One region of the Shewanella sp. 10N.286.48.B5 genome, then DNA from elsewhere that is predicted to be linked to it. Evidence: predicted binding sites of a transcription regulator. Region 1 holds the regulator's gene; each other region holds the start of a gene.
What was found. The regulator LexA, encoded in region 1, represses DNA repair genes until DNA is damaged. The targets are predictions, from matches to a motif close to TACTGTATNNNNATACAGTA.
Positions count from the first base shown of each region.

Region 2: the regulator LexA is predicted to act here: its motif matches at 1,609-1,628, upstream of dinG (ATP-dependent DNA helicase DinG).
Region 3: the regulator LexA is predicted to act here: its motif matches at 1,625-1,644, upstream of recN (DNA repair protein RecN).

Region 1 covers NZ_MCVG02000004.1:170,212-174,508, forward strand. The annotation lists gene plsB (glycerol-3-phosphate 1-O-acyltransferase PlsB) at 1-1,646, opposite strand, end outside; gene lexA (transcriptional repressor LexA) at 2,025-2,642, shown strand; gene BCU57_RS19705 (cell division inhibitor SulA) at 2,639-3,145, shown strand; gene coxB (cytochrome c oxidase subunit II) at 3,577-4,297, shown strand, end outside.
Region 2 covers NZ_MCVG02000001.1:848,511-852,807, reverse strand. The annotation lists gene BCU57_RS03695 (DNA polymerase II) at 1-1,570, opposite strand, end outside; gene dinG (ATP-dependent DNA helicase DinG) at 1,679-3,754, shown strand; gene BCU57_RS03685 (TSUP family transporter) at 3,763-4,297, shown strand, end outside.
Region 3 covers NZ_MCVG02000001.1:235,448-239,744, reverse strand. The annotation lists gene BCU57_RS01045 (YjaG family protein) at 1-269, shown strand, start outside; gene BCU57_RS01040 (AEC family transporter) at 595-1,560, shown strand; gene recN (DNA repair protein RecN) at 1,675-3,333, shown strand; gene BCU57_RS01030 (phosphatidylglycerophosphatase A) at 3,443-3,934, opposite strand; gene thiL (thiamine-phosphate kinase) at 3,934-4,297, opposite strand, start outside.

The DNA of each region.
Region 1 (4,297 bases):
TCAAGCTCACTGCGCTGCAGGGCGTTTTGCTCTGAAGCCAGCAGCGCCATACTTGCTAATGTCACCGAACTCGCTGCGGCGGCGCCATTGATGTTAGTCATCACTTTATTGGCCAATACATTTACTGCTGGCGTTAACCATGATGGCTTTTGATCCGGATCTTGAGCAATTTCTTCACGCCAATTTGGCGATTGTTGATTTAAAAATTGCTGCACATTGATTGGCTCGCCAAAGTTAACGTAACCTTGGCCAAAGTTGCCTAATTTACGCAGCGCACCAAAGACCTGCCACACTGATTCTTTTTGCTTTTTCTTACCGCTTAACTCTTTATGATAGGTGGACACTTCCATCACATGATCATAACCAAGATAAACTGGCACTAAGGTTACTGGGCGTTCAATGCCCCGCAGTACACAGTTAACTGTCATCGCTAACATGCCGGTCTTAGGCGCTAATAAACGACCGGTACGAGAACGACCACCTTCGGTGAAGTATTCAACCGAATAGCCTTTAGCAAATAACTGATCTAAATACTCACGAAACACTGCGGTATAAAGTTTATTACCGTTAAAGCTACGACGAATAAAGAAAGCACCACCACGGCGGAACATAGGGCCTGCTGGCCAAAAGTTTAAATTAATACCGGCGGCAATATGCGGCGGCACCATGCCTTGGTAATACAAAATATACGACAGCAGTAGGTAATCCATGTGGCTACGATGGCAAGGCACATAGACAATTTCATGACCATCATGATGCAGCTTACGCACTTTTTCAGCGCTTTTAATGCTAATACCGCTGTATAACTTATTCCACAACCAAGTAAGAAAGCGCTCAGCAATACGCACTAAGCTGTCTGAGTAATCCGCTGCAATTTCATCTAAATACTGAATAGCTTTTTCGCGGGCTTTGTCTTCAGGAATTTTTTTATTAAGCGCTTCTTCTTTTATCGCTTGAGCAATGGCATCAGACTTTAATAATGAGTTGAACATTGCCTGACGATTTGGCAGTTGTGGGCCTGTCATCACTTTACGTTGGCGTCTAAAGTGCACTCGCGCCACACGGATAAGTTTATGCGCAATACTGACATCAGTGCCGTGTTCATCAGCCATATAACGTAGCGACATAGCATTTGAAAATTGAATAAAGCTATGGCGACCTAAGAACAAAATCATCAACCATTTACGTAACCAGGTCGGGTTTTCACGCTCAAATACGGCTGCGGTCATGGTGTCATCTTCTTTACCAGGGATACGTCCCCAATACAGACTCACTGGCACCAATTGAATATCAAGTTGATCATTTTTTTTATGTAAGGCTAATAAGCTGGTGAAGTTATCAACAAATTTTTCGCCACTTAAACGCTTGCCAAATAGAGGCTTACGACCTTCAATACACACAATTCTAGGGGTATTTAAGCCATCAACGTCTAGTCGCTCATAAGGGCTCGGTAAGCCATATTTGGCGGTCACTTCATTTAATGCCGCAATATCACTGAGTGATTCTGTCTTCATCACATAGACCACTGGTTTATCTGGGTCTAAGTTCAGATCGGCAAAGGGATCTTCAGGCACAACAACCGTGTGCACCATCAGTTTTTGAATCCAACGTAATGATTTTGCTATGATTGAGTCAGGTTTTAACATGAGTGTTCGCATATTCAACATCAATTAATTGGCCATAGAATACCAGATAATGGTTCAGTTTCACTAACAAGGGTCTATACAGAGAATATTTGTTCAGTAAAAATAGCCATATCCGAATAACAACCAACCTATTTTCAATCAACACTACTGTATAAATATACTGTTTAAACAAACGATGTGAGAAATAGCCAATTTCATCGGTTTAAAAAGCTGACTTACCTTCATTAACTAAATAATTAAATTACATATACTTAACCGTGCCCCCATATATAGCCAACAAGAATTAGATGATAATAGTTAAATTAATTTGGTTAATACTTGCGCGACCACCGATACTGTATATAATGACAGTCACTGTATAAAAAAACAGGAATCAATATGAGACCTTTAACGCCACGCCAAGCTGAAATATTAGAGCTAATTAAATGTAATATCGCCGAAACAGGTATGCCGCCAACTCGTGCAGAAATTGCAACTCGATTAGGCTTCAAAAGCGCCAATGCCGCTGAAGAACACTTAAAAGCACTGGCAAAAAAAGGCTGTATTGAAATTATTCCTGGTACCTCTCGCGGGATCCGCATGGTGCAGGTGGAGGAGGAAGTTGAAGCAGGCTTACCACTTATCGGCCAAGTTGCTGCAGGTGAACCTATCCTTGCTCAAGAGCATGTTGAACAGTATTTCCAAGTTGACCCAGAAATGTTTAAGCCCAATGCTAATTTCTTACTACGCGTTCGAGGCGACAGTATGAAAGACATTGGTATTTTAGAGGGCGACTTATTAGCAGTGCATAAAATGCAAACTGCCACCAATGGTCAAGTTGTAGTGGCACGTCTTGAAGACGATGTAACCGTGAAAAGATTTGAAAAGAAAGGCAATATTATTTATTTACATGCTGAAAATGCAGAATATGAGCCGATTAAAGTTGATTTAAGTTGCCAAAACCTAACGATTGAAGGGCTTGCTGTTGGCGTTATTCGTAATGGAGGTTGGTTATGAACACATTAATAGGCAATGCACCGCGTCACCCTGGATTATGGGTAGATATGGCATCTGATCCCTTACCCACTAAACAAGGGATTGAAACCAAGCGCACCCAAAACCAAGGCTTAACTGAATTGACTCAATTATGCAGTCAGTTAGCCATTTTAAGTCAGCAAGGCCGTTGGATTGTACTGATTAATCCGCCGCATATCGGTTATAAGCAAATTCTTGCTAATGCCAATGTTCGTATGGACAGAGTATTGTTAGTTCACACCAAAGATGAAGTCGAAACCCTGTGGGCGATGGAAAAAGCGCTCACTAACGGTACTTCAAGTGCAGTAATTACTTGGACACCACCATTAGATGCCCGCGACAATCGCCGCATTCAATTGGTTGCCAAAAATGCCTTAGCCCAAGGGCTTATCATTGAAGATGTAAATACTCACTTACCTGAAGGCGACCCATTAACGCAAACTTTAGCAGTACCGACTCGGGTAAACCTTACCTCGTTTCACTAGTAAAATATGACTAAAAAAGCCCTTCACTACGCTGAGGGGCTTTTTTTTTGCACTTTTTTCAGCAAATTAGATGATAAAGTGATCTTGATCAATATTTAATCTCCAAGTAATGTAGTTAACAAGGTAGTAACAATTTATCGTACTGCCGAGAATAAATGTCAAAAAGATACAAACGCTATTAAAAGATTGAGCTGGTACCGTGCGGTATAGAAAGCCTTGAATGTAAAGCGTCAAATATAATTGATAAGTTCAGTATTAGGTACAAGTGTGGCACCGTAACGTAATAACATAATTGAGTTTTCAAGCTCAAAGCCACCGTGTACTTTGAAATGATCAAACTTTTTCGGGTATGAAAAGTTTGCATAGAGCAGAGTATTACTGTGTGGCTTTTCTTTGTAATTGCAATTCGCAATTAGCAGAGGAGTAGTCTTGTGAAGCGATTGTTGTACGGATTAATGGTGGCGTTGCTTGCAACCCCACTCACAGCGGCAGAGATGCCCTTAAACATGACTCAAGGTGTAACAGAGATCAGTGGCCAGGTTTACGACCTGCATATGATTATTTTGTATATCTGTTGCGCCATTGGTGTCGTGGTCTTTGGGATCATGATTTATTCCATGATCTATCACAGAAAATCTAAGGGTGCAGTTGCAGCCGACTTTCATGACAGTACCAAGGTTGAAATAGCTTGGACAGTATTGCCATTTCTAATCCTAATTGGCATGGCAATCCCAGCAACAAAAACGCTGATTGCTATGGAAGATCCCAGCGATGCTGAACTGACAGTCAAAGTGACGGGCTCTCAATGGAAATGGCATTACAGCTATTTCAATGAAGATGTCGAGTTTTTCAGTTTATTATCTACCCCAGCAGACCAAATTACTGGCACCGCAGATAAAACCGACACCTATCTTTTAGAGGTCGATAAGCCGCTGGTTTTACCAATAAATCGTAAAGTACGTTTTTTAATGACCTCGGATGACGTTATCCACTCTTGGTGGGTACCAGCATTTGCCGTTAAAAAAGATGCAAATCCTGGTTTCATCAATGAAGCTTGGACTAAAATCGATAAAATAGGTACTTATCGAGGCCAATGTGCCGAACTATGCGGTAAAGATCATGGCTTTATGCCTATTGTTGTTGAAGCCGTTT
Region 2 (4,297 bases), on a different contig from region 1:
ACACACAGCCTCTAGAGCCCAATACGCCATATAAAGAGTTCATGATTATTTTAATGGCTTGGGACAGAGGTTGGTTGTTAAGTTGTTTGGCTTGCTCACGCTGCTGCGCGAGTGTTGCTATTAGCTCTGGCAATATGGGGTTGTCTCTGCTAAATCTTGCATTGAGAAAACCCGGCACAGTCACTTCGTCAGGCTGCTGTTCGCCCACCACCAAGCCTTTGGGATCAATCAAAAACGTTCTAATAATTGATGGATAAAGGCTTTTAAAGTCCAACACTAAAACATCTTTGTAAAAACCCGGGATAGAATCCATCACATAGCCACCAGGAGATTCAAGTCCATCACTAGCTGGGTGAGCAGGGGCAACAAAACCGCTTCGATGTAAGTGCGGTAGGTATAAATTATTAAAAGCAGCAACAGATGCGCCAACGCGGCCAAATTCTAAGCCGGTTAGTTTGGCCCGTTCAATGGCAAAAGCCAGCAACTGGGTTTTATCAAAAATATCCCATACTAGGCGGCAATCGGTAATATTATAAAACGCCAATGCGACTTTATCATGGGCAAACAAATGACAGATTTCTTGGCTGCGATTATCAACATGGTCAATAGCCTTGCCTTCATTTAGTAATTGTTGCGATACGTGCTCTAATGAATAGCGTTCAAAATGATAGAATGCCGCTTTAATCCAATCGATGCCATCTAGCACCACTCGCCCCGGTAAAGATAAGGTTTCAGGGCGATGCTTATCTTCAACCTTCCAGCTTAATACCGTCGCCCCACGACCAATGGTTAACGGTATCGAATGTAACTGACAACGTTTATACAATAGTGACAAATCAAAAGTGACGACCGCCCAGCCAATAATGACATCAGGATCATATTCGGCAAACCAAACAATTAATCGCTTAATAAGCTCAACTTCGGTAACCACCCACTGAATATAGTGCTCTGACTCTTGAGGCTGTCCCACCATAATGACTAATTGATAATCTTGCCCATATAAGCCAACTGAATATAACTCGCCGCTAGGGCTACATTCGAAATCCAACGAAATCATAGAAAGCGAGATGTCATTATCGCTTTTTCTTGCTTTTACAGCTTGGTACACCGGCAATTGACTTAAGCTGGTATTCTGACTGTTACATAAATCAGCCTCTAAACTAGATTGCCCGATAAACTCAACATCAAAGGCAATAAAGCGTTCTATCAAATATCGCTGCTCTGCCCTAATATCTGCCTCATAAATCTCAATCCCCATATCATTGGCAATCCGCAATAACAGCCTTTGTACACTGGCTGACTTTAAATAAATACAGGCGATAGCTTGGTGATTAAAGTTTTTAAGCGCGATAGTTTCGATTCTGCAACCTTGATGAATATGTCCTGCGAGTTTTGGTATATCTATTTGACGGCAAAAACACACTACTTCAGCCCCGTCCACTTCTATCAGCACAGGGCCAGATCTCGTTTTTAAATAATATTGCAATATAAGTCGACCATCACGAAAAGCTGAATGCCGCGTCAACACTCGCCCTTTGATAGAAGTCACCTTATTTACGCTTACTGTCATAGTTTTTGGCTCGATTAAATATTTCGTGCAGTTCAATTCACTGTTATTATGTACAGCATATAACAGCGAACACATAAACAGTAAGCAAAGAATGCGAATAGGTCACTCATGTTAACGGATAAAGTCAAAAGTCAGATCCGCACTATCTATAAAGATATCGCGGCGGCAATGCCAAATTTTCGCTCTCGCCGTGAGCAAAACTATATGGTGGCTGAAATATCTAAAACACTGGCCGGTGAATATGACAAACACCGTCGCATTATGGTTTGTGAAGCCGGCACCGGTATTGGTAAATCCTTATCCTATATTCTTGGCACGATTCCGTTAGCCATTGCCAGCAAGAAAAAAGTCTGTATAGCAACGGCAACCGTAGCATTACAAGAGCAATTACTGCATAAAGATTTACCCTTCTTTTTGCAACAGTCTGGGGTAGACTTTAAATTTGGTTTAGTCAAAGGCCGTCAGCGCTATGTTTGCTTAGCAAAGCTTGAAGCCATGATTGGCCCCGAAGACACCTCACAAATGGCGATGTGGCAGACAAAGCCTGATCAAAGCCAGATTGACCAACTCAAAAAAATCCATAAAGATTACCAAGATAAAAAGTGGAACGGTGAAATCGACACTTTAGAGCAACCTGTTCCTGACTTTTTATGGCAGCAAATATGCTGTGATAAACACAGCTGCCATCGTCAGTTATCCAATCATCATAACTGCCCTTTTCATAAAGCCCGTGAAGATGTCGAAACCTGGGACGTACTCATTGTTAACCACAGTTTGTTATTTGCCGACTTAGAACTGGGCGGCGGCGTTATTTTACCAGAGCCTGAAGAGATGTTTTATGTCATCGATGAGGCGCATCATCTGCCAACAGTTGCCAGAGATTTCTCCAGCGCCCAAGCAAGTCTTCGCGGCACAGCTGATTGGCTAGAAAAGGCAGGTAAAACCTGCTCTAAATTACAAAACCAATTAAAAACCACTCATATTATTGCACCAGTGCAAGCGATGCTAGATCACATTAATGAGCTGGTTAGCCAGCTTAATCAAGTGGCACATTTTTGTGATACCCAGCCGCAGCTCTTTGCCAACCCAGAAACCCGTTTAAGATTTGAAAATGGCAAATTACCAGAGTCATTACTCATACAGGCCGAAAACTTAGCTTCAGCATCGAATTCTGCATTAAAGCAATTTAATAAAATTCAAACCGTTTTAAGTGAAGCGATAAAAGATGGTGAGTTACCTAAACATCAATCAGAAACAGTGCTTTCAGAAGCAGGCTTTATTTCCCAGCGTTTAGAAAACTTGCATAAATTATGGAAAATGCTCGCTAAAGAAGACTCAAAAAAAGGTGCGCCCATGGCGCGCTGGGCTGAACTGATCACAGGTAAACAACAGGATTATTTATTTTGTGCGTCTCCTATTGAAGTGGGTTTCATGCTCGAATCTATGCTGTGGCAAAAAGCCGCAGGTGTTGTATTGTGCAGCGCAACACTGCGGGCGCTGAATAATTTTAATCATTTTGCCCATCAAGTCGGGTTATCATTAAATGATGGCAGCCGCTTTTTGGCGTTACTATCGCCATTTGATTATCAAAATAATGCCACATTATTTATTCCTCAAATGAAGAATGAGCCTACAGATGAAGCCTTTACCGATGAGCTTGCAGAGCAGATATTGGCATTAGTTGAAGATGAAATGGCAACATTGGTGCTGTTTGCCTCTTATTGGCAAATGGAAAAGGTGACAGATCAAATTATTGGTAAAATGCCTAAAGAGCAGTTATTTGTTCAAGGAACTATGCCAAGACAACAGGTGCTAACTCAACATAAAGCCCGTTGTGATGCCGGAAAAGCCAGTATTATCTTTGGCACAGGCAGTTTTTCAGAAGGATTAGATTTACCTGGGGATTACCTTACCAACCTGATTGTCACCAAACTGCCCTTTGCAGTGCCGACATCACCAGTTGAACAAGCACATGCGGAATATATAAAAAGCAAAGGTGGCAACCCTTTCCTACAATTAACCATTCCAGATGCGTCACGTAAATTAATCCAAAGTTGTGGTAGATTACTGCGCAAAGAAGACGATTATGGCCGAGTGACTATTTTAGACCGCCGCCTAATTACCAAGCGTTACGGTAAATCGTTACTCGATGCCCTACCGCCATTTCGTAAAGTTATTGAATAGGTATTTTTTTGGAATTTTTGTTAGACCCTAGTCATTGGGTCATTCTGGCGATAATTGGTGTTGTTGCAGGTTTTATAGATGCCGTTGTTGGCGGTGGCGGTTTGCTTTCTATCCCTGCACTGCTAACAATGGGAGTTCCACCCCATTTAGCATTGGGTACCAATAAGCTCGCAGCCTGTTTCGGCTCTATTACTGCAGGTTATACCTACTACAAACAACAACTCATTAAACCTTCCTTCTGGCGGGCTGCATTTTTGACGACCTTTATAGGTGCCATCATCGGCAGTTTTTTAGTTTATTTTATTGATGCTGCTTGGCTCGAAAAAATCTTACCGCTGATCATTATCGGGATTGCAATCTACACCCTTATAAGTCCCAAAGCGATGGGCGAAACTATCATCAATCAACCCACCGGGTTGCCATCTCAAAACAAACAAATAGTGCAAGGAATGACCTTAGGTGCTTATGATGGTTTTGCAGGCCCCGGTATTGGCGCATTTTGGACAGTATCCAGCATCAGGCTGCATAAGCTGCCATTATTAA
Region 3 (4,297 bases), on a different contig from region 1:
TTACCAACGTCAGTAAATTATCATCAAGTACAGTGGCCAACTATATTGAAGCCATTAGCATTGAAGAACTTGAAGACGTCATGAATGAAGATGTTGTAGAAGAGTTCGTATTTAACCATCCTGTAATGCAAGAAGAGAAGCACTTACAAGGAATGTTATTAGATGTGATTGAAGAAACAACAAAAATCACACCTGAATTCATTAAGGAATTACGCAAAGAAATCATTGATGCTGGCGTGTCTAATATCGGCATCAGTCTGCAGCAATGATACTTTTAAAGTAGCAATAGCACTCTTTAAGTAGCAATAGCACTCTTTAATAAGGGCCTGTCATCATGCCCTTATTAAAGATACCGCTAACAGATAGCTTTATACTCTAATGCCAACCTGATGGGCAACATTTACATCCTCCTTGTCGTATCAGATCTATGCAGTTTTTCTTATCTTAGTTTAATTTAAAAACTTAACTTATTTGAATAGCTTAGATTCATCTCATACCTTACCTTTATCTAATATCTTATTGGCGCCATTAAAGTAAGATATCCAACGCCCACATTATTGATATGTCATTCAAGGTCCTAAAAAGGAATCAAGCTTGCCTAGTATCCTAACCCCACTTATAGCTGTTTTTGGCATCATGGTTATTGGCTTTAGTGTCCAGAAACTTAAATTACTCCCCCAAGATAGTGACTCGGCGCTAAATAAATACGTCTACTATATCGCCTTCCCTGCTATTTTATTTATTGCACTGGCCGAAACTGACATTAACGATATTCTGCAATGGGGATTTATATTCGCCTTTGGCCTCGCTATGGCGGGCACATATTGTATTACAGTGATCATCTCAACCCTTGCAGACAATAAACAGCCCGCGCTAGCTGCAATTAGAGGCCTAAACACCAGTTTTGGTAATACCGCCTTTATTGGGTTCCCTTTAATGATGAGCTTGTATCCTGATAACAATCAAGCCATCGCCACCGCAGCCATTGCCAGTCTACTGTCCATTATCATGTTCGCATTTGCACTGGTGAGCATGGAACTTGCGGTGAATAAAACCCAACAACGTCATCCTATTATGATTATGCTCAACGCATTAATCACCAACCCCATTGTTATTGGTTGCGCCCTAGGGGTATTGGTATCAGCGCTCAAAATAAACCTACCTGACAGTATCAGCATGATGTTTCGGTTAATCGGAAACACCTCTAGCCCCTGCGCCTTATTTGCCATTGGCATGGTGTTAGCTAAAGCCATGCATCGCGGCGCAAAAGCTGGGCCTAAGAAACATAATATCGCCCTTGAAATGAGCTTGCTGAATAGTTTAAAACTCATTGTCCAGCCGTTACTTGCCTATGTTTTATTAAGCTATTTTAAGGTGGAGTCTGAGCTAGTTTTTATGGGCGTCATTCTGGCGGCACTGCCGACAGCAGCAAGTGTTTACTTACTGGCACAGCGTTACCAAATCTATGCCTTATCAAGTGCCAAGTGCATATTGATCAGCACTACAGCCACCTTTATTAGTTTGCCCATTATTGAAAAAATCTTAAGCGCCTTGGTTTAATCCTCGTATAAAAAATCAGCACCATTTTTTTATACAGTACTTTACTGTATATAAAAACAGTGTAAACTGTATGCAGATACAGTGGTTTGATGGTTATTCACACAAGGATTGATTATGCTGTGCCAATTAAGCATTAATAATTTCGCAATTGTACGTTTTCTAGAACTCGACTTTAAAGCTGGCATGACCAGCATTACTGGTGAGACCGGTGCTGGTAAATCCATTGCTATTGATGCCCTGGGCTTATGCCTTGGTAATCGCTCAGATGCCAATAGCGTTAGACCAGGTGCAACCAAAGCCGAAGTGAGTGCCCGCTTTAGCTTAGATGATGTGCCATTTGCTAAGCGCTGGCTAGAGGACAATGACCTTGATGTCGAAGACGAATGTATCTTAAGAAGAACAATTAATGCCGATGGCCGCTCACGTGCCTATATAAATGGTAATCCAGTTCCGTTAGCCCAGCTTAAATCTCTAGGGCAATTATTTGTCGGTATTCACGGCCAACACGCGCATCATGCAATGTTAAAAAGCGAGCATCAACTGACCCTTCTTGATAGCTACGCCAACCATAAATTATTGCTTGATGGGGTAAGCAAAAGCTATCAACGCTGTAAGTTAATCGAAAATGAACTGAAACAATTACAACAAAATCAGCAAGAGCGTATCGCCAGAAAACAGCTAGTGCAATATCAAGTTGAAGAGCTTGATGAGTTTGATCTTAAAGCCGGTGAATTTATTGAGATTGAGCAAGAGCATAAACGCCTTGCTAACGGCACAGAGTTAATTGATACCTGCCAATCCAGCCTGCAATTACTGTGTGATGACGATGAAGCCAATATTGAATCTTTACTTAATCGGGTCGTGGGCTTAGCTGAAAACCTAACTGAGTTTGACCCACAACTAAGTAATATTGCTCAAATGCTCAATGAAGCGTTAATTCAAGTGCAGGAAAGCAGCAGCGAAGTTCAGGACTATTTAAGCCGAATAGAACTCGATCCTGAACACTTTGCTTACCTTGAGCAGCGCATTTCAAAGGCGATGCAATTATCAAGAAAACACCATGTGAGCTCTGAGCAACTGTTTGAGCATCACCAAGCTTTAAAAGCTGAACTTAGCGAGCTTAATAACGATGCCACAAGGCTTGATGAAATTCAGCAGCAAGTAGATGAAAGCAAAAAAGCTTACGTAATTAGCGCCCAAAAACTCAGCCATAGCCGTAACCGCTATGCTAAAGAGCTTAATAAGTTAGTCACCCAATCGATTCAAGAGTTAAATATGCCCAAAGGCAGATTCTGCATTGAGGTGAATTTTAACCCAGAACTACAATCAGTTTCTGGTTGTGATCAAGTTGAATTCTTGGTTACCACCAACCCCGGTCAACCGATGCAGCCCATTGCCAAAGTAGCTTCTGGTGGCGAATTGTCACGTATTGGGCTTGGTATTCAGGTTATCACCGCTAAAAAGGTATCAACACCAACCTTGATATTCGATGAAGTGGATGTAGGTATTTCAGGACCTACTGCAGCAGTTGTGGGAAGAATGCTACGCAGCTTAGGTCAATCAACTCAGGTGCTCTGTGTGACGCATTTACCGCAAGTTGCAGGTAATGGTCACCAACATATGCTAGTGAATAAATTCACCAAAAGTGGCGGCACTGAGACGAATATGAAGTCATTGGATAAACAAGAGCGAGTCAATGAGCTAGCAAGACTACTCGCGGGTGATGTGATAACTGAAAATACCTTAGCGAATGCTAGAGAGCTATTGCAATAATCTTGCAGCTTTAAGCATCATCCATTAATCATCGCCCATTAAAAAGCCCACTATGAAGTGGGCTTAACGTTTAATGGGATTAGCTTTAAAGAGATTAAAGTATCATTGGTTAAATATAATAAGCCAACAACTGTAAACAAATTAACGAGAAAATCCCCGCTAATACATCATCAATCATGATCCCAAAACCGCCATGCACTTTAGCGTCGAGCCAACGAATTGGCCACGGTTTTAAAATATCGAAAAAACGAAATAACGCAAAACCAACCACTAACCAAATTACCCCAGCAGGGGCGGCAATCATGGTGATCATTAAGCCTGCGACTTCATCCCACACAATTGCGCCATGATCATGAACGCCCATATCTTTAGCGGCTTTATCACAAATATAAATACCAACAAGGCAGCTAATTAGCGTGATAAAAATAAAAGCCGATAGGCTTAAAAAGCTCATCAAGTACACAATCGGCACTGCGGCAAGGGTACCAAAGGTGCCCGGGGCTTTGGCGGCTAAACCACTGCCAAAACCTAATGCTAAAAAGTGTACAGGGTTTGTTAAGGTTAATTTCTTAACGGCTGGATCGGTTGAAATAAACTTCATTAGAAATGCTCAAAACTATTTTTTTCTAGCTCAAAAGGTTTGCCATCAGCCACTAAGCGTAACTTTTCGCCGGCACAAATTTGACCTACTTTAATAAATTTAACCCCAGCGTGGATCAGTGCAATATCCAAAGCGCCACGTTGAGATTCTGGTACAGTAAACATCAACTCATAATCTTCGCCACCAGTTAACGCATAACTAGTTGCTTCATTAGGGCTCAATGATGCTTGTAATGATTCCGATAGCGGTAATTCATTCACATCAATAATCGCACCCACATTAGATGCCTTTAAAACGTGCTGAATATCAGAAAATAAACCGTCAGATAAATCAATGGCACTGGTTGCTAAAGAGCGTAGCGCT